3 regions of the Thioclava sp. IC9 genome follow, and region 3 is predicted to be linked to each of the others. Evidence: riboswitches for the same ligand, from Rfam matches in the RefSeq annotation. Region 3 holds a riboswitch; each other region holds the start of a gene.

Region 1 (7,496 bases), on a different contig from region 3:
CTGGTGTCGGAACTGCCCGCAGAGTCGCGCGAGACCGTCATGGCGTGGATCGGCGAACGCGAAGTGATGCATGACGGTCAGGAAGATCCCGGCGCGGACCCGGACGCGACCGACGCGCTTCCGCTAAGCATTGCCGAGGAGTTCCAGCAGATCGCGACGCTCGCGCGGCGCCACCGCCGCGGCAATGGGTGATCCGTCCGGCCGAAGCGCAGACGACGACGGCAGACGCCCGTGATGCCACCTGCCGCGGGCTTGGCGCAGCCCGCATCGGCGTCGCGCCCCTAGCACCAGCAACCAATCAGGCCCATAGCGAGGCAAGGCAAATGCAGAATTCCCAATCCATTCCCCATCTCTCGGGGATCGACAGCACCCGGGCCTTCCTCAGCGAGGGCTATTCGTTCATTTCCCGCCGTTGCGATCAACTTGGGAGCGATGCGTTCCGAACCCGGCTGATGCTGCGCCCCGTGACCTTCCTGCGTGGACGCGACGCGGTGCGCAGCTTCTATGAGCCGGGACGGATGACGCGTCGCGGCGCGATGCCGCCCACCGTGGTGCCGCTTCTTCAAGGCAAGGGCAGCGTGCAAAGCCTCGACGACGAAGCCCATCACATCCGCAAGCAGATGTTTCTGGACCTCATGGACCGCGACCGACTGCGCGCGGCCCGCCGGATTTTCGCAGAGGAATGGCAGGCTGCGGCCCGCAGTTGGCAAGGCTGCGAGATCGACTTCTCTGATGCCGTCGACGGCATCATGACGCGAGCGGCGCTGCGCTGGTGCGGCATCGACCCGGCACAGCACGACGTTGCCAGCCGCGCGCGCGAACTCAGCACGATGTTCGCCGCGGCCGGCACGCTCGGGCCTGCCTATCTACAGGCACGCTGGCTCCGGGCGCGGTGCGAGCGTTGGGCGCGCAGCCTGATTTCGCAGACCCGCGAAGCGGACGGACCTGCCGGAAGCACCTTGGCCAAGCTCGCCTTCCACACCGATCTGGACGGCAGCCGGATGAGCGAAGACGTGGCCGTGAAGGAACTCCTGAACATACTGCGTCCGATCGTGGCGGTCGGGCGCTATGTCGTGTTCGCCGCCCACGCTCTGCACTCCCACCGCGCAGCCATCCCTGCCGTTGCGGAAGACGACGAGCCGACCTGCCGCGCGATCGCCGAGGAGGTGCGCAGGCTCTACCCGTTCTTTCCGGCGATCGGCGGGCGCGTGCGCGAGGCGTTCGACTGGCACGGCGCCCGGTTCGAACCCGGCGATTGGCTGGTCCTCGATCTCTACGGCACCAACCACGACCCTGACATTTGGGAGGACGCGGAACGCTTCCGCGCCGAACGCCATCTGGGCCGTGACATCCAACCCGAGGGGCTCGTGCCGCAGGGCGGCGGCGACTATCTGCAAAATCACCGCTGCCCGGGCGAATGGCTCACGATGGAGCTGCTGACCGAAGCCGTCATGCAGCTGCGCAAGCTCGATTGGACGGTCCCCGAGCAGGATCTGACACTTTCCGACAACCAGTTCCCCCCGCTGCCGGGAGGCGGCCTGCGCATTGCAGTCCAGCCGGAGCATCCGGGCGCGCGCTGCTGAAAACTCCGGGGCGACAGGCCGAACGCATACCAGATGCCATGTCGAGCATGGGCAGATCGCAGCCGGTCGAACGCCCCGGGTAAGAGACTTCGTGCCGGCGCCCAACCCGCGCCAACGCTTGACGTCGCCCCACGATAGACCAGATTATTTTCGAAATGACGTTCGCATCGGGTGGCCAAGTTGTTGGATCCACATCCGGATTAGGCCAACATGCTGCTAGATTGACCCAAGGCGCCGCAGACAATCCGCCTTTGCCAAACAGCCTGAACGAGGTCCGCTATCAACGCCCAGTTACTTGCTGCCCTGATCCTTCTGCCGTTCCTCTTCATCGCCATTTACGCGGGCGTGCACGAGTTCCTGCGTTACAAATCGAAGGGACGTGCGAATTACGGCCTGATCTTCGATGAGGAGACCGGAACCTCCTACGTGACCGGCATCTCCGAGGAGGAGGAGGCCTTCGACCCCGAAGATTTCGATCCCAATGACTACAACGAGACCGCGGCCGTCGAGGAAACCGACGGGGAAACCAGCGAGGAAAGCGACGAGCACAAATCCTGAGCCTCGCAAATCCGGCCCCGCCATCGACGCCCGACAGGCGATCGAGGCGCGCGAAACCGGCGAGCGGCAAGGACCGGAAGCCGACGAAGGCGCCCCCTTTCGGTTCGCGCCTCAAGCGGCAGGCTGCTGCCAGCTTTCGCCGCGATAGGCGCTGTCCCAGAACCGCCATTCATGCCAGCAACTCCGCGCGAAGGCGCGGTGCATCCGGGCTCGCGCGGGCGCGTCTGCAATCGCGCCCAGCCTGTCCGTCAGCTCCAGCATCCGCGTCACGCTCTGATCGAACGCCTCTCCGGAATAGGTCGCGATCCAGGCCGCATAGGGATTTTCAGCGCCGTTGACCTGCGCGATCTCCCGACCGATATCGCGATAGATCCAGAAACATGGCAGCAAGGCCGCCACCGCTTCGGGAAGATCGCCAATCGCAGCGCTGCGCAGCAGAAAAGAGACGTAATGATCGCAGGCCGCCGAAGGCTCGATCCGCGCGAAATCTTCCGCCGAGACGCCGAACAGCCCCATGTAATGCGCGTGCAATTCCCGCTCGACGGCGATCGCTCCAGCCGCCGATCCCGCAAGCTGGGCCACGGTCGGCGCATCTGGGGCTTTGGCGGCGGCCAGCGCGAGCGCGCGGGCGAAGCCTTCGAGGTAATGTGCGTCCTGAATGATGTAGCCCTGGAAGGTTTCCCGATCGAGGCTTCCCTCTGCCAGTTCGCGATTGAAAGGCATGTCATGGATCTGACGGCGCAGCGGCGCGGTCGCCTGCGCTAGGTCTTGGGCGAAGCTCATTTCTTCTTCTCCTGGAATGCGTGGAAATGGTGCACCGGCCCGTGCCCCGACCCGACAGTCAGCCGATCAGCTGCCGCAATCGCCGCGCTCAGATACGCCTTCGCCCGCTGGGTGGCCTCCGCGAGCGGCACCCCTGCCCCGAGCCATGTCGCCAGCGCCGAGGACAGGGTACAGCCCGTCCCGTGCGTGTTGCGCGTCGCGATGCGCGGTGCGTCAAGCCAGAGCTCTTCCTGCGCCGTGACCAGCAGATCCGGGCTTTGGTCGCCTTGCAGATGACCGCCCTTCAGCAGCACCGCACGCGGCCCGAGCTCGCGAAGCGCATGGGCCTGATCGCGCATCTCGTCGAAGCGCGTCGCCTCGGCGCAGCCCAGCAGATCGGCGGCCTCGGGCAGGTTCGGCGTGATCAGATCGGCCCGGGGCAGCAGGCTGTGCAGCGCGGTCACCGCCGCCTCTGCCAGCAGCCGATCGCCGCCTTTCGCGACCATCACCGGATCGAGCACTACCGGACAGTCGAGCCCGGTCAGCCTCTCGGCCACAGTCTCGATGATCGCGGCATCGCCCAGCATTCCGATCTTGATCGCGTCGATACGAACGTCTTCGCGCAGCGATGCCAACTGAGTTGCGATCAGCGCCGTGTCGCACAGGCTCACCGCCTGCACGCAGCGCGTGTTCTGGGCGGTCAGCGCGGTAATCACGCTCATCGCGTAGCCACCATTGGCGGAGATGGCCTTGATATCGGCCTGAATGCCCGCCCCGCCCGATGGGTCGGAACCCGCGATGGTGAGAATATTGGGGATCATGTGTCGCTCCATGCGTTGCGCAGGGTTCGGGTGGCGCGCGCCATGTCAGGGGCACGCGAGATGGCGGAAATCACCGCGAGACCGGCACCGCCCGCCGCGCGGATTGCGGGCGCGTCAGTGGCAGTGATCCCGCCGATCGCGAGGCAGGGAAGATCGGTGCGCGAAACGATCCGGGCAAAGCCTGAATGGCCGATCGGGGCGGCATGGTCGGGCTTCGAGCCGGTCGCATGGATCGGACCGACGCCGAGATAATCGATGCCGGGAGGAACGGCGGCGATCTGCGCCTCGGTCTCGATCGAGAGGCCTAGGAGCATGTCGGGCCCGATCCGGCGGCGGATCGCGGCGGGGTCGCCATCGCTCTGGCCGATATGCAGCCCGGCGGCCCCAATCTCGATGGCCACCGCGACCCTATCGTTCACGATCAGCGGCACGTCATAGGGGGCAAGCGCTTCGACCAGCGTCCGGGCCAGCGCGGCGAATTCCGCATCGGGGAGCACCTTGTCGCGCAGCTGCACCCAGCCTGCACCGCCCCGTGCCGCGGCCACGGCTTGCGCGAGCACCGGCTGCGGGGCGGCCGGGTCGGTGACGAAACAGATGGACGGGATCATCATGCGGATTCGATCCGAGCTCCGGCGCTCAGCGCCTCGGCGTCGATCGCATAGAGCGCATCGAGGAACGCGACCTGAAAACTTCCCGGGCCTGAGGCACTCGCCCCGGCGCTCTCCCCGGCGAGCCCGAAATAAGCCAGCGCCGCGACGACCGCCTCGAAGCGAGGCTGTCCCGCGAGAAACGCAGCCACCAGACCGGTCAGCGAACAGCCCAAAGCGGTCACGCGCGGCATCATCGCATGGCCATTGGCGACCCGCGCAGCGCGCTCCCCATCCGTCACAAAATCGACCGCGCCAGTCACCGCAACCACGGCCCCGCTCATCCGGGCCAAGGCCCGTGCGGCGCCTTCCGCGGTCTCGACACTCTCAGTGGAATCCGCCCCTTTCCCCGCGCCAGCCTCGCCCGCAAGCGCAAGGATCTCCGACGCGTTGCCGCGGATTGCCGTCGGGCGCAGTTCCACGAGCCGCGCACCGAGCGCTCGCCGATAATCCGTCGCGCCGACCGCGACAGGGTCTAGCACCCACGGGGTTCCCTGCGCGCTCGCGACCTTGGCCGCCGCCGCCATCGCCTCCGCCCAGGGCGGCGACACCGTGCCGATATTGATGCTGAGCGCCTGCGCGAGTCCGGCGAACTCGGCCGCCTCCTCGCGCGCATGCACCATCGCGGGCGAGGCGCCGGAGGCGAGCAGAACATTCGCCATCACGTTCATCGCGACGTAATTGGTGATGTTGTGAACGAGCGGCGCGGTCTGCCGCATCGCCGCGAGATATTGTCCGGGATCTTCCATCGCTCTCTCCTTGGCTGCGGGCATCAGGAGAAGAGCGAGGGGGCAAAGGCGGGAACGCGCCTGACCGTCTCACGCGCCTCCCTCCGCCGGCATTATCCGGTTCAGGTTCTAAGGGTTCGTCTCAGCCCGGTTGCCCGAGCGCCCCTGTCGCTTCGCTCCGAGAGGTGACAGCCTTCGCGCCGCCCGTCAAGCCGGGTCAGACGAGGCGCCCACAGCTTCGCCGCGATCAGCATCCAGCGCATATCCGTGAACGGCGGAACGGTTCTGGTCGCCGTCATATGGCAGGCCGGAAAGAGCGAAGATACCGGCGTCGTTTTCGGATCCGCTTTCCCATCCGAAACATGCTCGGTGCAGCCCCGTCTGCCTGATGCCCGCAAAGCAGAATGGAACAAAGGCACCTTGCATCCGTTGGGGAACCATATCCCACACCGCTCCGTCCCAGCATTATTGAGCGAGGTTTTTTAGCATGAGACGTCTAGACACGCATTCCGGAACGGCCCTGACCGGCCTCGTTACCGCCCTTGTCCTCTGCGCGAGCGCAGCCTACCCGGGCTCTGCGGACCAGCAGACCCTCTTCACATCCAAGCAGGCATCGTCAGGCCACGACGTGTACAAGAAGCACTGTGCCGATTGTCATGGCAGCGATCTGATGGGGGATGCAGGCCCCGCACTGGCGGGCAAGAAATTCGCCGACAGCCTCGATTACAGCGGCATGACCGGCAAGCAACTATACGACTTCATCGCGAAGCACATGCCCAAGGATGACCCGGGCGAGCTGACCGACAAGCAGTATCTCCAGACATTCGCCTATCTGCTTTGCAAGAACGGTTTCAAACCCGGGGACAGCGCGATCGACCAGAAAGCGATCGATGCGATGGACCTGCAGCCGTTGCCGGACTCGTCGCAGTCATCCTGCGACTGACCCGACCGCCGCGGCTGATCATTTCAAGAGAGGAGGACCGAACATGGCACATTTGCCACCATTCACCGCGACCTCGCGAGGCGCCGTCCGACCTCTGATCCTGTCCGTATGCGTGGCGGCCCTGCCGGCACTTGCGCACGCGAAGCAGAGTGACGAGATCCAGGGCACGAGCGACACGAACCGCGCCCAGATGAAGGAGCTTCCCGCTTCGGCGAATGTCGCTGTCGACGACAACGCGATGCGATCCGCCAAGGGCAACAAGTCCGATTGGTTGCTGCATGGCCGGAGCTACAGCAATCAGCGCTATTCGCCACTCGACCAGATCACGACGGACAATATCGACAAACTGCACCCGGTTGCCTTGGTGCAGACCGGAAAGGTCGCCAGCTTCGAGACCACGCCGATCGTCGTCGATGGCGTGATGTATATCTCGACACCGATGGTCGATAACGAGATGACGGTCATGGCCCTCGATGCCGCAACCGGCGAGACGTATTGGAGCACGACCTATGACGTCTCGCAGGTCAAGACCTGCTGCGGCCCGGTGAACCGGGGCGTGGCCGTGGGTTACGGTAAGGTCTACATTGCGACGCTCGACGCCAATCTTCTCGCGCTCGACGCCAAGACAGGCAAAAAGGTGTGGAAGACCAATCTCGCAGACCCGCAAGCGGGGTTCTCGGAAACGATGGCGCCGCAAATCTATGACGGCAAGGTGATCGTCGGCAGTTCCGGCGGCGAATGGCCGATCCGCGGCTTCGTCGCCGCGATCGATGCGAAGTCGGGCGAGGAGGTGTGGCGCTGGCACGCGACGGATCCCGACACGTTCGAGGGCGACTCGTGGAAGTCCGGTGGCGGCATGGTCTGGACGACCCCCGCAATCGATCCGGAGCGAAACATGGTGATCTTCAGCACCGGCAATCCGAACCCCGACCTCGACGGCTCTAGCCGCAAAGGCGACAACCTCTATACCGACTCGATCGTCGCGCTCGATGCCGATACCGGCAAGCGCAAATGGTACTATCAGGAGGTCAAGCACGACGTCTGGGATTACGACGCCGTCAGCAATGTCGTGCTCTTCGACGCCAAGGACTCCAACGGCAAGGTCGTTCCCGCTGCGGGCGAGGCCGGCAAGGTCGGCTGGCTCTATGTGGTGAACCGCGAAACCGGCGATCTGATCCGCAAGTCGGACCCGCTCGTGAAGATGTCGGACAACATGTTCACGCCGCCGACCAAGGACGGAGTTAAGATTCTCCCGGGCGCCAATGGCGGCGCGGAATGGTCGCCGCCGGCCTACTCGCCGGAGACCAACCTGTTCTACGTCATGGAAATGAACCAGTTGATGAACTTCACGACCGATGGCGAAACGACGACGCTGCCGGGTACGCTTCGGCTGGGCAGTACGTTCAAGAACGTCAAGGGCGACGAGGCGATGCAGACCGGCGTGCTCGACGCGG
Region 2 (7,496 bases), on a different contig from region 3:
CGGGCGCCGATATGATCATCGGCGTCGATCTGAACGACGCGAAAGAGGAAATGGCGCGCAAGTTCGGCATGACCCATTTCGTGAATCCCTCGAAGCTCGACCACTCGGTCACGCAGGAAATCATCAACCTGACCAAGACCGAGCGCGACCAGATCGGCGGCGTGGATTACTCCTTCGACGCAACCGGCAACGTGAACGTCATGCGCGACGCGCTCGAGTGCTCGCATCGCGGCTGGGGCGTTTCGGTCATCATCGGCGTCGCACCCGCGGGCGCGGAAATCTCCACCCGCCCGTTCCAGCTCGTCACGGGCCGGACATGGAAAGGCACCGCTTTCGGCGGCGCCAAGGGCCGCACCGATGTGCCGAAATTCGTCGAATGGTACATGAACGACAAGATCGAGATCGACTCGATGATCACCCACACGATGCCGCTCGAAGACATCAACAAGGCCTTCGATCTGATGCATGCGGGCGAGTCGATCCGCTCGGTCGTGATCTACTGACCCCAAGGCCGGGGGCGCTGCCCCCGCCCCCCCCCGGGATATTTGAACAAGCCCGAAGCGCAGACCGTTTCGGGCTTGTTCAAATATCCCCGGGTGAATTCGCGCCAGCGAAGAGGGGCAGAGCCCCTACTCTCCTAGATAGTCCCGTAGCACGGGCGGCGGATCGTCGAGAAGCGGCCCGGTCGCTTGCGGCGCATGGGCGCGGCCCTCGGCCACCAGAACCGTCTGCGGGCAGAGCGCACGCGCATCCTCGGGATCGTGGCTGACCATCAGGACCGTCGTGCCCTGTTCGCGGGCGATCCCGGTCACCAGAGCCAGCATCTCGGATTTCAGCGCCGGGCCAAGGGCTGCGAAAGGCTCATCCAGCAGCAGGATCGGGCGACCGCGGAGCAACGTCCGCGCCAGGCCCGCGCGGCTTTGTTGCCCACCCGACAGCGCGCCGGGTTTGCGTTTCTCCATCCCTTCGAGCCCGACGCGGGCCAGCGCCGACTCGATCCGGGCGCGATCGGTGGCGTCGATCTTGCCTTTCGGGTTCAAGCCGAGCGCGAGGTTGGTCTCCAGCCGCAGATGCGGGAAGAGGTTCTGATCCTGAAACAGGATCGAGAGCGGACGCTCGCCGGGCGGCGCCGCGGTGATGTCCTCGCCGCACCAGAGCACCCGCCCCCGGGTCGGCCCAAGAAACCCCGCAAGTACCGAGAGCAGCGTCGACTTGCCCGCCCCCGAGGGCCCGATCAGCGCGACCCGCGCGCCGGCCAGGATCGTGAAATCGGCTTCGAGGCGGAAATCGCCCTGTTCGATCAGAAGCTTATCGAGGGTCAGCATAATGCCCCGCGCGGTCGAGCGCCCAGAAGAGCGCGAAAGTGAGGATCAGCAGCAGGCTCGCAGCGCCCGCCGCCTGATCCATGCGATAAGAGCCCATGAGCTGGAAAAGCGCCAGCGGAAGGGTGCGGGTCTGGCCATCCGAGAACAGCGTGATGACGCCCAGATCGCCCATCGAGAAGGCCGCGGCCAGCCCCGCCGAGAACCCCAGCGGCCGGGCAAGGCGCGGAACCGTCAGCAGACGAAGCCGGGCAATGCCGCGCAGCCCGAGCGAGGCGGCGAGCCGGTCGTAATCGGCCTGCAGCGTGCGGATCTCGGGCATCAGGATGCGGGTCGCAAAAGGCACCGATAGCGCGGCGTTGGTCAGCAGCACCATTGGCAGCGCGAGGCTCGTCGGGTTCACGAAGGGCCGCGCGATCAGGAAGGCGCCGGTGCCCATCACGAGGCTCGACGCTGTCATCGGCAGCATCGCCGCGATCTCCGCCCAGCGCTGCCGGGTCGCCACCAGTGCGAGCGGCAGGGCGATGGCGAGCGTCACAACCGTGGAGAGCAGCGCGATCACCAAAGAGGTCAGCGTCGCGGGCCAGACCATCTCGGGCAGGTTGGCCACCGCCGGGATGCCCCGGGCGAAAACGGTGCCGATGGGAAGCAGCAGGAAGGCGCTTGCGAGCCCGATCGCGAGCGCGTCGAAGAGCGCACGCCCTATCCCGCCGGACAGCTGCGGGATCGGCGCGGCGCGGCGGTCATGCCCCGCGCCGAAACTCGACGGCAGGGTGGCGCGCGCCGCGATCAGCAGCGCCGCGACCGAGATCGCGACCTGCACCAGCGCAAGGCTCGCCGCGCGGCCCATGTCGAAATCGAAGCGGAAGGCCTGATAGATCGCCAGCTCCACCGTGGTCGCGCGCGGCCCGCCGCCAAGGGTCAGGGCCACCGCGAAGGACGTCAGGCAGACGAGGAAGATCGCGAGGAACGCCCCGGGCAACACGCTGCGCAGCATCGGACGTTCAAGGTGACGCGTGACCTCCGCAGGGCCGAAGCCGAGGGTCGCGGCAAGGCGAAACCGCTCGGCCGGGATCGCCTCCCAGCCGTGCAGGATCATCCGGGTCGCAAGCGGCAGGTTGAAGAAAACATGGGCCACGATGACGCCCTGCGCGCCGTAGATCGAAATCGGATCGATGCCGAGCGGGGCGAGGGCCGCATTGACCAGCCCGCGCCGCCCGAAGACCGCGATCAGCCCGAAGACCGCGACGATCACCGGCAGGATGAAGGGAGCCCCCAGGAGCGAAATCAGCAGTCCGCGCCCGGCGAAGCGGCGGCGATGCAGCGCACGGGCGACCGGCACCGCCAGCGCGCAGGAGATCAGCGCCGAGGCCGCCGCCTGCCAGAGCGTGAAGCGGATCGCGGCGAGATCGGTTTCGCGCAAGCCGGTCAGCCCGCCTGCCCGGAGCGCGACTGCCGCCAAAGTGCCAAGGACAAGCGCGGCCAAAGCCGCACCCGCCAGCACCGCCCAGATGGGCGTGCCTCTTATCTGGAGAAGGCGCGTTGCCATTCGTCCAGCGCCGGACCGCGCAATTTCTCGGCCTCGGCCTCACCCAGGTAGAGCGTCTTGTCGGGCATCGGGAGTTTCTGGAACACCTCAGGCAGCTGATCGTGGGGCAGTTTCGCCGGGAAGGACCAGTTCGCCGTCGCGATCATGCCTTGGAAATCGGGGCTCAGCACGTAATCCATGAATTTCTGCGCCAGCTCGGGATGTTTCGAGGTCTTGAGCTGCGCGACCAGTTCGGGGGTGAAGTAATGCCCCTCGGGGAAGATCGCCGCAGCCTTGCTGTCGTCCTCCTCGGCCATGATGTGATAGGCGGGCGAGGTGACGTAGCTGAGCACCATATCCGCCTCGCCGTCGGTGAACATCCCGTAGGCCTCCGACCAGCCCGGCGTCACGGTCAGTACCTTGGGCGCGATCTTCGTCCACGCCTCTTCGGCCTTGTCGCCATAGATGTCCTTCACCCACAAGAGCAGCGACAGACCCGCGACCGAACTGCGCGGATCTTCGATGACGATCTTGTAGGCGTCGTCGGGCGCATCCAGCAAATCCTGGAAGCTCGTGGGCGGGTTCTTCAGCTTGGTCTTGTCATAGACGAAGGCCAGTTCAGACCAGTCGAAAGGCAGGAAGATCGGATCGTCCCATTTGACCGGCATGGTCAGGTCGGACGTGTCCTCGTTATGCGGGGCGAACAGGCCCGTGGCGCGCGCCTTCGCGGTCACGTCGGTGTTCAGACCGATCGCGACATCGGCGGAGGTCTTGTCGCCTTCGAGCAGGATGCGCGGCAGCACATCGCCCGCCACGAATTTCAGATCGCAATCGCAGGTCGCCTCGAACCCCTTCTCGATCGCGGGACCGGGGCCCCATTCGCTCGTGAAATAATCAGGCGCATAGACGGTGAGCACGGGCTTGTCCTCGGCCGCCGCCATCGTGGCGATCAGACTCAGGGCTCCCGCAAGCATCAGGTGGGTTTTCATGCCTCACTCCTTGGGCTTGCCGGGCGGAGTGGGGCCGGACTATCCGGCTACCTTCCCTCCGCCGGTCTTAACCGGTTCAGGTTCAACGGGTTCGCGTGGATCGCATCTCAGCCGGATCATCCGGCACCCCGAGGTAGGGCGCAACCTATGCGCGCGGGGCTTCGGACGCAAGGGCAAGCAGTCGTAGCCCCCCGACGCCTAGCACGAACGCTCTGGCGAGTTCCCGCCAGTGACGACCCGCGCCGGATTTCAATGGCTTGCAACTGCGCGCAGGCCGACGCAGGCTCGATCCGGAACGGATGTGGGAGGAACCGATGCGCATCACCCTGACGGCGGCCCTTATGGCCGCGACCGCCCTGCCCGCCTTGGCCGACACGATCGAGGCACCGGGCAAGATCACGGCCGTGACGCTCTTTCCGCAGGGCGCGCAGGTGGTGCGGCAGGTGGAGGTGAAGGCGCCCGAGGGCAGCCATGACCTGCTGGTTCCGGGGTTTCCCGAAGGCACCGACATCTCGACGCTGCGGGTGTCGGGTGACGGTGTGCAGATCGGCGCGGTGAGCCTGATCTCAGGGCGCGCGCCGGCGACCAGCGGAACCGAAAGCGCGGCGGTGAAGGCTGCGCGTGACCGGCTGGCCTCTGCAAAGGAAGCCCTTGCGGAAAAGGAAGACGCGGTGGCCGTGATCCGCGCCAAGGCGCAGGCCGCGCGCGACCAGATCACATATCTCAAGAACACCGACTCGCAGGTCACCGCGCCCGAACAGCTGCGCGCGCTGGCGCAGATGGTGGAGGATCAGATTCTCTCGGCCACCGAACGCGCAATCGCCGCCGAAGCGGAAGCGCGCCGCGCGGAAGCCGCGCTCGACCCCGCGAAAGAGGCGGTGAAGCAGGCGCGAGCGGCGCTCGATGCGCTGCTGAACCCGGCGAAAGATCGAGAGATGCTCAGCGCGAAGGTGCAGGGCTCGGGCACGCTGACGATCACCTCTTACGTTAACAATGCCGGGTGGCAGCCCTCCTATGATCTGCGGCTCGACCGAGACAAGGGCGCGGTGGATATGGAGCGCTTCGTCTCGGTCCATCAGGCCACCGGCGAGGACTGGCGTAACGTCGACCTGACGCTCTCGACCGCTCGCCCCGGCGGGCGCGCAGAGCCGGGCGAAGTCTATCCGCGCCTCGCGCACATCGGCGACCCGGATGCGCCGCCCGCACCGGTGCCGATGAAGCGCTCCCTCGCGGCATCGGGTGGCGCCGCCGCGCCGATGGCGGAAGCAGCGATCAGCGACCGCGCCGATCTTCAGATGCAGGGCGAAACGGTGACCTACCATTACCCGAGCGCGGTCGATCTGCGCGACGGGGTCGACGATCTCCGCCTGAGCCTCGATTCCAAGACCCTCCCGATGGAGGTCTTCGCCGAAGCCGCCCCGCTGACCGATCCGCAGGCCTATCGCGTGGCCGAGGGCAAGAACGAGACCGGCGAGATCCTGTTGCCCGGCCCCGCGAACCTCTATGCCGATGGCGCGCTGGTCGGCCAGTCGCATCTGCCGATGGTGGCCGCAGGGGATGACCTGACGCTGGGCTTCGGGCCGATCGAGGGCATTCGCGTGGACCGCCGGATGCCCGACACGATGGAGGGCGACAGCGGCTTCATCTCGAAATCCAATGAGCGCCGCGAAGTCGTCGAGATCGAGGTGAAGAACCTGACGGACAAAGGCTGGCCGATGCGGGTGATCGACCGGGTACCCTATTCCGAACAGGAAGACCTGAAAATCACCACCAAGGCGACCCCGCCCGCGAGCGAGACCGATTACGACCATCGCCGCGGCGTGCTCGCATGGCGCTTCGATCTGGGCGCGGACGAGACCAAGACGATCCGCACCGAGACCACGCTGAGTTGGCCCACCGACAAGGTGCTGCGCTAGGTCAGCGTAACGCAAAGGCCTCCGCGCGCGATCAGGCTGCGTTTCGCGGGTTCGCCGCAGCCCGCAGTTTCGCGAGCAACGCTGGCGACAGGCGCAGGAACCCGCGCGCGGGCGGTTCGGCCTTCGCCGCCTCGGGGGGATGTGTCTCTGCACTGCCGGTCTTTTCGGTCGCCTTGGACGCCTTCTCCTCCGGCACGGCTTGCGCCCCCGCCGCCTGCGCCGCGGCATACTCGGCGGCGGCGGCCTGTGCCGTCACCGTTTCCGCCGCGCCCTGCCCAGACCTCGCGCCGACGATCTTGGTGCGGCCGCCATCGTCCCCCGGAAACGGCGCGGCGAAGCGCAGCACCAACTCCGTCAGGCTCGGGCCGATCTCGTCGAGCAGCAACAGGAAGCGGTTCGTCGGCCAGGCATGCAGACCCAGCGCGCCCCCGCCCGCAAGCCGCAGCACGAAGCCCGCATCCCGCAGCCGATGTTGCAGATCGAACCAATCGCGCGCCTGATCCAGCGCCGCTTGCACCGCCGCCATTTCCGGCAGCGGCTCTTTCGTGGTGGAGGGGGCGGAGGTTGGCTCCTCCGCCAGCCCCTCCTGCAGGACGCGCCGGATCAGCTCTGCCGGAGGCAGGCCGAACGCGCGCGCCTCCGCCGCAATGCGATCGATCATATCGAGCGGCAGCCGCAGGGAGACGAGACGATGCTGGCAATGCGGTCGGGATGCAGGTGACATGTCGGGTCAAAGCTCGTTGGCGTGGGCGGGGTACCCGCAGCCTCGCGCATCAAGCTTAACAGCCCGTGAATGCCAATTGGTTTTCCCCAAGGCGGAGCAATCGGCCTCGCGAAGGGGGTCAACGAATTTGCAAAGCCTCAGAGCTTCTCGAACCGATCCGAGCCGGAGACGTATTGCTCGAGCGTACCCTCGCCGATGTCGTGGCGCAGCCCGTGCAGCGTCATCCGATCGGCGTCGAGCGCCTCGCGCACGAAGGGGAAAGTCATCAGGTTCTCGAGGCTGACTTTCACGGCCTCACGCTCGAGCGCCAGCACCTGCTGATCCTCGGGCAGGTCGGTGACGCGCTCGTAGCCCGGACGCAAAAGGTTCAGCCAGGTGCCGACGAAAGAGCTTTTCTCCTCCAGTTCCGGCGCATGCCCCGAACACATCGCGTGGCAGCCCGCGATGCCGCCGCAATTGCTGTGGCCCAACACGATCAGATGCGCGACCTTCAGGCTGGTCACGGCATATTCGACCGCCGCCGACGTGCCATGGTGATCGCCATCGGGCGTGAATTCCGGCACGAGGTTCGCGATATTGCGGTGGATGAAGAACTCACCCTGATCGGCACCGAACATCGAGGTGACATGCACGCGACTGTCGCAGCAGGCGATGATCATCGAGCGCGGACGCTGCCCTTCGGAGGCGAGACGGCGATACCAGGCGCGGTTCTCGTCATACGCAGTCGCGTGCCATCCCTGGTAACGGTTCACAAGGTAGCTCGGCAGCGGCTTCACATGCTCTCTCATCGGTCCCCCGGTGTTTTTGGGTCTGGTGTCTCGCGTCTTATCGCAGCGTCAAATACCGCGATGCAGGCCGGGTTACGAGAGGTTTCTCCGCGTCGCTCAATGAAATCTTGAGACCTGTCGGCCATATTGCCGCCCGGGTGATGGCGAAATCAAAGGGGAGTGTCGTGGTGACACAGGTGTCTCGTTTGCGTTGCAAGGAACGGATGTCGCTGGATACGACGCGGCTATC
Region 3 (7,496 bases):
TCGCTCAGACCGAGGCGGCGTATCGTTATGCTGAAGGGGCCTACGGGCTCGGCACACTCGTGTCGGTCTACGACACCGGGGCGGATGTGACCCATCCCGATCTCGCCGACAATATCGATGGTGCCCTCTCCTACAGCTATTTCGACAACAGTTCCGATGTCACCGACAGGGACGGGCACGGCACGCACGTGGCCGGGGTCATCGCCGGTGTGCAGAACGGGCAGGGGATCGAGGGGATCGCCTGGGGGTCCAAGCTGATGATCCTGAAAGGCGTCGGAGGCTCGGTGCCTGCGGGCAGCTATGCGGATGCGATCACGCGGTCGGTCAAGGCCGGGGCCGCCTCGATGAACAACAGCTGGTCCTATGTGGACAGCACGGACAAGACGCTTACGATCGACCAGTTTTCGAGCGCCGACCAGATCCGTCTGCAGCTCGGATCGGCCACGATCGACGCGCTCGATGCAGCCGCGAAAGCGGGCATGGTCAGCGTGTTCGCCGCGGGTAACGACGGCGGCGCCAATCCCAGCGTGATGGCCGGCCTGCCGGAATACTTCCCGGAAATGGACGGCTCGATCCTCGGCGTCGTGGCCGTCGACAACAACCATCAGATCGCGAGCTTTTCCAACCGCTGCGGCGAGGCGATGAATTACTGCCTCGCGGCGCCCGGCGTGAGCATCCTCTCGACCTATCCGAGCGATCTCGGCGGCGATTACGCCTACATGAGCGGGACTTCCATGGCGACGCCCTATGTCACCGGCGCGGTCGCGGTGCTCAAGAGCGAATTCCCCGAGCTGACAGGTCAGCAAATCGTGCAGATCCTCGAGACCAGCGCGACCGATCTCGGCGCGGTCGGAATCGACCCGGTTTATGGCTGGGGAGAGCTCAATCTGCGGCAGGCACAGGCACCTGCCGGGACGCTGAAGGTCGAGACGACCAGCTCTCTCGACGGCCCCTCCGTGCCTGCCGCCCGAAGCGCGATCAGCGCAAGCCGCGGCGTCGCCGGGGCCCTGCGCGCGACGCTCTCCAACCAGCGGATGATCGTCACCGATGCCTATGATCGGGGCTATCATGTGCCGACCAGCAGCTTCGTGGCGGATTACGCGGATGCCAGCGCCGCCCGAGCCGCGACGGAAGCCTTCGCGATGGGACGGACGGATGCGATCAATCTGAGCGCGGGCACCGGCACCTTGTCACTGTCGCGCGGCGACGGTTCTGCGATTGCCGGAACAGGCTGGGTCGACAGCGCCGCGATGGCCGCGCCATACCTGAAATCTTTCGATGCCACATCCGCGCTGCATTACGAAATCGGCCTCGGCGACGGGCTGTCGGCGTCGATTTCGCAGGCAGGCGGCGGGGCTGGAGATATCACCTCGCATTACATCGCCGGCTCGCTCAGTGCCCGGTTTGGCGTTGGCAAGCTCTCGATGACCGTCGGCAGCCTGCATGAAGACGGCGGCTTCCTGGGAACCTCGGTGGGCGGCGCGTTCGGTGGCGGCCTGTCCAGCGATACCCGCTTCGTTCAGCTCGGCATGAACGTCGCCCTCGGTGACGGCACCTCTCTCGCGTTCACCGCGGCCAATGGCAGTTCGAACTTCTCCGGAGACGGTTTGCTTCGCTCCGGCAGCGGGCTGCACTCGAACGCCTATGCCGTGGGCCTGAGCAAGACAGGGTTTCTGTCCGGCGATGATCGTGTCTCCATCGGGATTTCGACGCCGATCTCGCTTGCCTCGGGCAAGATGACGATGAGCGTGCCGACCGCCGTCGGGGCCGCCGTCGGAAACACGCGCTCCGACAAGGTGGTGATGACGACCTCCTCGGTGAATATCGAAAGCGCAGCACCTCAGCCCGACCTTCAGTTCGGCTATTCGCGCACGGCGGGGATCGGTCGTCTCGGCGCGGGGCTTGTCTACGAACCCGGGAAGCGTTCCGCGGTGGGGGTTTCGCTGGGATGGACGGCGCGCTTTTGAACCGCTGACGCCGGGCGCGCCGATCACGACCGCCGGATGCCACGCGGACGCGCCTTGCCAGGTTCGCACTTCGCTCCTACAACAGGATCACGCAGGGGAGTCCCGCTTAGGGGACTGAGAGGCTGACAGGGTGAAAACCCGGTGACGCGACCCTTTGAACCTGACCCAGTTGATACTGGCGTAGGAAGCTAGGCGAGCAGACCGGGAAGAGTCTTTCTCTCGTTGCGAGCCATGACAAAAGGCCGTTCGGCCTTTGGTTTCCCAAGCGTCTCTCAATTGGTGTCCTTTGAGATCGAATGCTTGAGGAGCACCGAAACGATGAACATTCCCAACCCCAAGATCACCACCGGTCCGCTGCCGGCGTCGCGCAAGATCTACGTCGAGGGCGCTTTGCATGAAGGTCTGCGCGTGCCGATGCGCGAGATCGCCGTGCACCCCACTGCCGGGGAAGCACCGCTGCCGGTCTATGACAGTTCGGGCCCTTACACCGACCCCGAGGTCACGACCGATATCAATGCCGGTCTCGCGCCGCTGCGCCGGGCATGGATCGAGGCGCGCGGCGATGTCGAGAGATATACCGGGCGCGATGTCCGACCCGAGGATAACGGCTTTGCCCAAGGGGCGCGGCTGACGCCGGAATTCCCGGTCAGGCGGCAACCGATGCGGGCCAAGGGCGACCGCGCGGTAACGCAGCTGGCCTACGCCCGCGCCGGGATCATCACGCCCGAGATGGAGTTCGTCGCGATCCGCGAGAACCAGTTGCGCGAGGACGTGGGACCGCGCGACGGGCAGGACTGGGGTGCAAACCTGCCCGATTACGTGACGCCGGATTTCGTGCGCGACGAGATCGCAGCGGGCCGCGCGATCATTCCGGCCAATATCAACCACCCGGAATCCGAGCCGATGATTATCGGGCGCAATTTCCTCGTGAAGATCAACGCCAATATGGGCACTTCCGCCGTCACCTCCTCGATGGAGGAAGAGGTCGACAAGCTTGTCTGGGCGATCCGCTGGGGCGCCGACACGGTGATGGACCTCTCGACCGGGCGCAACATCCACAACACCCGCGAATGGATCATCCGAAACAGCCCCGTGCCGATCGGGACCGTGCCGATCTATCAGGCGCTGGAGAAGGTGAACGGGATCGCCGAGGACCTGACATGGGAGGTCTTCCGCGACACGCTGATCGAACAGGCCGAGCAGGGCGTCGACTACTTCACGATCCATGCAGGGGTGCGTTTGCACATGGTGCCAATGACGGTGGAGCGCGTGACCGGGATCGTCAGCCGGGGCGGCTCGATCATGGCGAAATGGTGCCTGCATCACCACAAGGAGAGCTTCCTCTACGAGCATTTCGAAGAGATCTGCGACATCTGCCGCCGCTACGACGTCTCGTTCAGCCTCGGCGACGGGCTGCGGCCGGGCTCGATCGCGGATGCCAATGACGCTGCGCAATTTGCCGAGCTGGAGACGCTGGGCGAACTGACGAAGATCGCCTGGGCGAAGGACTGTCAGGTGATGATCGAGGGGCCCGGTCATGTGGCCATGCACAAGATCAAGGAGAACATGGACAAGCAGCTGGAGTGCTGCCACGAAGCGCCGTTCTACACGCTCGGTCCGCTGACCACGGATATCGCGCCGGGTTACGACCACATCACCTCGGGGATCGGGGCGGCGATGATCGGTTGGTTCGGCTGCGCGATGCTGTGCTACGTCACGCCGAAGGAACATCTGGGCCTGCCCGACCGCGACGACGTGAAGACCGGCGTGATCACCTACAAGATCGCCGCCCATGCCGCCGATCTGGCCAAGGGGCTGCCCGGGGCGCAGCGGCGCGACGATGCGCTGAGCCGTGCGCGTTTCGAGTTCCGCTGGGAAGACCAGTTCAACCTCTCGCTCGACCCCGATACCGCCCGCGAATTCCACGACGAGACGATGCCGAAAGAGGCGCACAAGGTCGCGCATTTCTGCTCCATGTGCGGGCCGAAATTCTGCTCGATGCGGATTTCGCACGACATCCGCGCCGAGGCGCAGAAAGAGGGGATGGAGAGCATGGCCGCCAAGTTCCGCGAAGGCGGGGAGCTTTATGTGCCCCTCAAGGGATCGGGCGAATGATCACCATCGCAGGCGGCGGCCTCGCGGGGCTGTCCTCGGCGCTCGAACTGGCGCGCGCCGGGGCTGCGGTGCGGGTCTTCGAGGCGGCAGAGGAGATCGGGGCGGGCAGCGTGTCACGCTATGCGGGCGGGATGCTGGCGCCGTGGTGCGAAGCCGAAAGCGCCGAGGAGGCGGTGGTCACGCTGGGCGCGCGCGCGGCAGACTGGTGGGCCGAGATCACGCCGGTCACGCGGCGCGGCACGCTGGTCCTCGCCCCACCGCGCGACAGTGCGGAACTGACGCGCTTCGCCCGCCGCACCTCGGGCCATCGCACGCTCGATCAGGCGGCGATCACCGAGATGGAGCCGTCCCTCGCGGGGCGGTTCGCACGCGGGCTGTATTTCGTGGACGAGGCGCATCTCGACCCGCGCCGCGCGCTGCGCGATCTGGCGCGGGCCGCGCGTGACGCCGGGGTCGATATTGAGCTGGGAACCAAGGCCCCCGCGCAGGTGGATCTCGATTGCACCGGCTTTGCCGCCGACCTGCCCGACCTGCGCCCGGTGCGCGGCGAGATGGCCATCCTGCACTGCCCGGAGGTCGAGATCACCCGCACCCTGCGTCTGCTGCACCCGCGCATCCCGCTCTATCTCGTGCCGCGCGGGCAGGGCGTCTACATGATTGGCGCGACGATGATCGAAAGCGCCGCGACGCGCCCGATTACGCTGCGCTCGCTGACCGAAATGCTCAGCGCCGCTTTCACGCTGCATCCCGGCTTTGCCGAGGCGAGCGTGATCGAGACCGGGGCAGGGCTGCGCCCGGCCTATCCCGACAACCTGCCCCGCCTCGAGAGGCACGGCGGGACGCTTCATCTCAACGGGCTTTATCGCCACGGCTTCCTGCTTGCGCCTGCGATGGCGGCCCGTGTCACGCAACATTTCTTTCCGGAGGGCTCCGATGCAGATCATCGTCAACGCGAAACCGCATGAGATTGCCGCGCAGGACCTCGCAGCCGCGCTGGCGGAGCTGGGCTTTGCCAATCCCGCCATCGCCACCGCGCTGAACGGACAGTTCGTGCCCCGGGCCAACCGCGCGGACACGCGGCTTGCCGAGGGCGACCGGCTCGAAGTGCTCGCGCCGATGCAGGGAGGCTGAGATGAAACTCTATGACACCGAACTCACCTCGGCGCTGCTTCTGGGCACGGCGCAATATCCCTCGCCCGCGATCTTGTGCGAGGCGATCCGCGCCAGCGGCTGCGAGGTCATCACCGTAAGCCTGCGCCGCGAGGCCACGGACGGCGCGGGCACGCAGTTCTGGGACATGCTGCGCGAGACCGGGATGCGGGTGCTTCCCAACACCGCGGGTTGCCATTCCGCGCAGGAGGCCGTCACCACCGCGCGGATGGCGCGCGAGGTCTTCGGCACCGATTGGATCAAGCTGGAGGTGATCGGCCATGCCGACACGCTGCAACCCGATGTCTTCGCGCTCGTCGAGGCGGCGGGGGCCCTCGCGCGCGATGGCTTCAAGGTCTTTCCCTACACGACCGACGATCTGGTCGTCGGCGAGCGGTTGCTGGAGGCCGGGTGCGAGGTGCTGATGCCATGGGGCGCGCCGATCGGTTCGGGGCAGGGGCTGCGCAACCCCGATGCGCTGCGCGCGATGCGGGCGCATTTCCCGACCCTGCCGCTGATCGTCGATGCGGGGGTCGGGCGACCCTCGGATGCGGCGCAGGCGATGGAGCTGGGGATGGACGGGGTGCTCTTGAACACCGCTGTGGCGAAAGCCGGCGACCCGGTCGGCATGGCACGCGCGATGGCGCTCGCGGTGCAGGCGGGCCGCGCGGGGCATCTTGCCGATCCGATGGAGCGGCGCGACATGGCCGTGCCCTCGACCCCGGTTCTGGGGCTGGCGGAGTTGATGTGATGGAGCGGTTCTACCTGATCACCTCGAATGTCGCGCAGCTGGAGCGTCTGGTGCCGCAGGGCGTCCGGCTGGTGCAGCTGCGGCTCAAGGACGTCCCGCCCGCCGAGACCCGCCGCCAGATTGCGCGGGCGCGGGATGTCTGCGCCCGCCACGGCGCGCAGCTTGTGGTGAACGACTATTGGCAAGAGGCGCTCGACCTGGGCTGCCGTTTCGTCCATCTCGGGCAGGAAGACATGGACACGGCGGACTTGCCCGCGCTGCGCCGCGCCGGGATACGCTTTGGCCTGTCGACCCATGACGAGGCAGAGCTGGACCGGGCGCTAGGGCAGGACCCTGCCTATGTGGCGCTCGGGCCGGTCTATCCGACGAAGCTGAAGAAGATGAAATGGGCGCCGCAGGGGCTGGAGCGCGTGACCCGCCGGAAGGCGCTGACGGGGGGCGTGCCGCTGGTCGCGATCGGGGGGCTGACGCCAGAGCGCGCGCCCGGTGTGTTCGCGGCAGGCGCCGACAGCCTCGCGGTCGTCACCGATATCCAGCAGGCGCCCGACCCGGAGGCGCGCGTGCGCGCGTGGCTGAGGGCCTGCGCGCCATGAGCCGCTATGCCCGCCAGATGATCCTGCCCGAGATCGGCGCGGCGGGGCAGGCGAAGCTGACTGCCGCGCATGTTGCCGTCATCGGGGCCGGGGGCTTGGGCTGTCCGGTGCTGCAATATCTCGCCGGGGCGGGCGTGGGACGGCTGACGATCTTCGATCCCGACATGGTCGAGGAAAGCAACCTGCACCGCCAGCCGCTCTATCGGATGGCCGATCTCGGACGCCCCAAGGTCGAAGCCGCGCGCGACGCGCTGCGCGCCCTCAACCCGCAGATCGCGGTCGAGGCGCGCGCTACCGCGCTCGGGCCGCAACGGGCGGAGAAGATCGCGGCGGAGGCAGATCTGGTGATCGATGCCGCCGATAGTTTCGCGGTGTCCTACATCCTTTCCGATGCTTGCCTGAGGGCGCGGACCCCGCTGATCTCCGCGAGCGTTCTGGGCCAGACCGGCTATGTCGGCGGCTTTTGCGGTGAGGCACCCTCGCTGCGCGCGGTCTTCCCGGACCTTCCCGCTTCCGGCGCGAGCTGTGCCACCGCGGGCGTGCTGGGCCCGGTGGTTGGTGTGATCGGCTCGCTGCAGGCGCAGATCGCGCTGCGCGTGCTCCTTGGGGCCGACCCGCCCGCCTTGGGCCGGATGCTCACCGCCGATCTGGCGGAGCTTTGCTTCGGCGGGTTCAGCTTTCTCGGCACGCCCGAGCCGGAAAGGCCGCTGCGGTTTGTGTCGGCCGACATGCTGTGTGAAGGCGATCTTGTGGTCGACCTGCGCGGTGAAGACGAAGCGCGCTCGCCGATTTCCGCCGGGGCCGTCAGGCTGCCCGGTTCGGAACTGACGGCGCTGGAGCCCGCCTCCGGTCAGCGGGTCGTTCTGTGCTGCGCCTCGGGCCTGCGGGCGTGGCGGGCCGCGCGCGATCTTCAAGAACGCG

Evidence for each region. A riboswitch is a leader RNA that binds a small molecule or an ion and turns the genes downstream of it on or off. The one in region 3 is predicted to bind thiamine pyrophosphate.
Region 1: it holds a riboswitch for thiamine pyrophosphate, as region 3 does, so the genes downstream of both, thiM (hydroxyethylthiazole kinase) here and thiC (phosphomethylpyrimidine synthase ThiC) in region 3, are expected to answer to the same signal.
Region 2: it holds a riboswitch for thiamine pyrophosphate, as region 3 does, so the genes downstream of both, thiB (thiamine ABC transporter substrate binding subunit) here and thiC (phosphomethylpyrimidine synthase ThiC) in region 3, are expected to answer to the same signal.

The regions. Positions count from the first base shown of each region.
Region 1 is NZ_NBNX01000002.1:494,398-501,893, forward strand. It holds gene B6V76_RS07845 (hypothetical protein) at 1-192, shown strand, start outside; gene B6V76_RS07850 (cytochrome P450) at 324-1,583, shown strand; gene B6V76_RS07855 (hypothetical protein) at 1,929-2,141, shown strand; gene tenA (thiaminase II) at 2,253-2,924, opposite strand; gene thiD (bifunctional hydroxymethylpyrimidine kinase/phosphomethylpyrimidine kinase) at 2,921-3,724, opposite strand; gene thiE (thiamine phosphate synthase) at 3,721-4,335, opposite strand; gene thiM (hydroxyethylthiazole kinase) at 4,332-5,120, opposite strand; TPP riboswitch at 5,182-5,276, opposite strand; gene B6V76_RS07880 (cytochrome c) at 5,587-6,042, shown strand; gene B6V76_RS07885 (PQQ-binding-like beta-propeller repeat protein) at 6,086-7,496, shown strand, end outside.
Region 2 is NZ_NBNX01000005.1:33,795-41,290, reverse strand. It holds gene B6V76_RS13795 (S-(hydroxymethyl)glutathione dehydrogenase/class III alcohol dehydrogenase) at 1-503, shown strand, start outside; gene B6V76_RS13790 (ATP-binding cassette domain-containing protein) at 630-1,325, opposite strand; gene B6V76_RS13785 (thiamine/thiamine pyrophosphate ABC transporter permease ThiP) at 1,309-2,871, opposite strand; gene thiB (thiamine ABC transporter substrate binding subunit) at 2,847-3,839, opposite strand; TPP riboswitch at 3,876-3,980, opposite strand; gene B6V76_RS13775 (DUF4139 domain-containing protein) at 4,154-5,755, shown strand; gene B6V76_RS13770 (hypothetical protein) at 5,787-6,479, opposite strand; gene B6V76_RS13765 (carbonic anhydrase) at 6,617-7,267, opposite strand; gene B6V76_RS13760 (hypothetical protein) at 7,435-7,496, shown strand, end outside.
Region 3 is NZ_NBNX01000010.1:16,073-23,568, reverse strand. It holds gene B6V76_RS18290 (S8 family peptidase) at 1-1,967, shown strand, start outside; TPP riboswitch at 2,051-2,171, shown strand; gene thiC (phosphomethylpyrimidine synthase ThiC) at 2,286-4,082, shown strand; gene B6V76_RS18280 (FAD-dependent oxidoreductase) at 4,079-5,047, shown strand; gene thiS (sulfur carrier protein ThiS) at 5,016-5,213, shown strand; gene B6V76_RS18270 (thiazole synthase) at 5,215-5,982, shown strand; gene B6V76_RS18265 (thiamine phosphate synthase) at 5,982-6,575, shown strand; gene B6V76_RS18260 (HesA/MoeB/ThiF family protein) at 6,572-7,496, shown strand, end outside.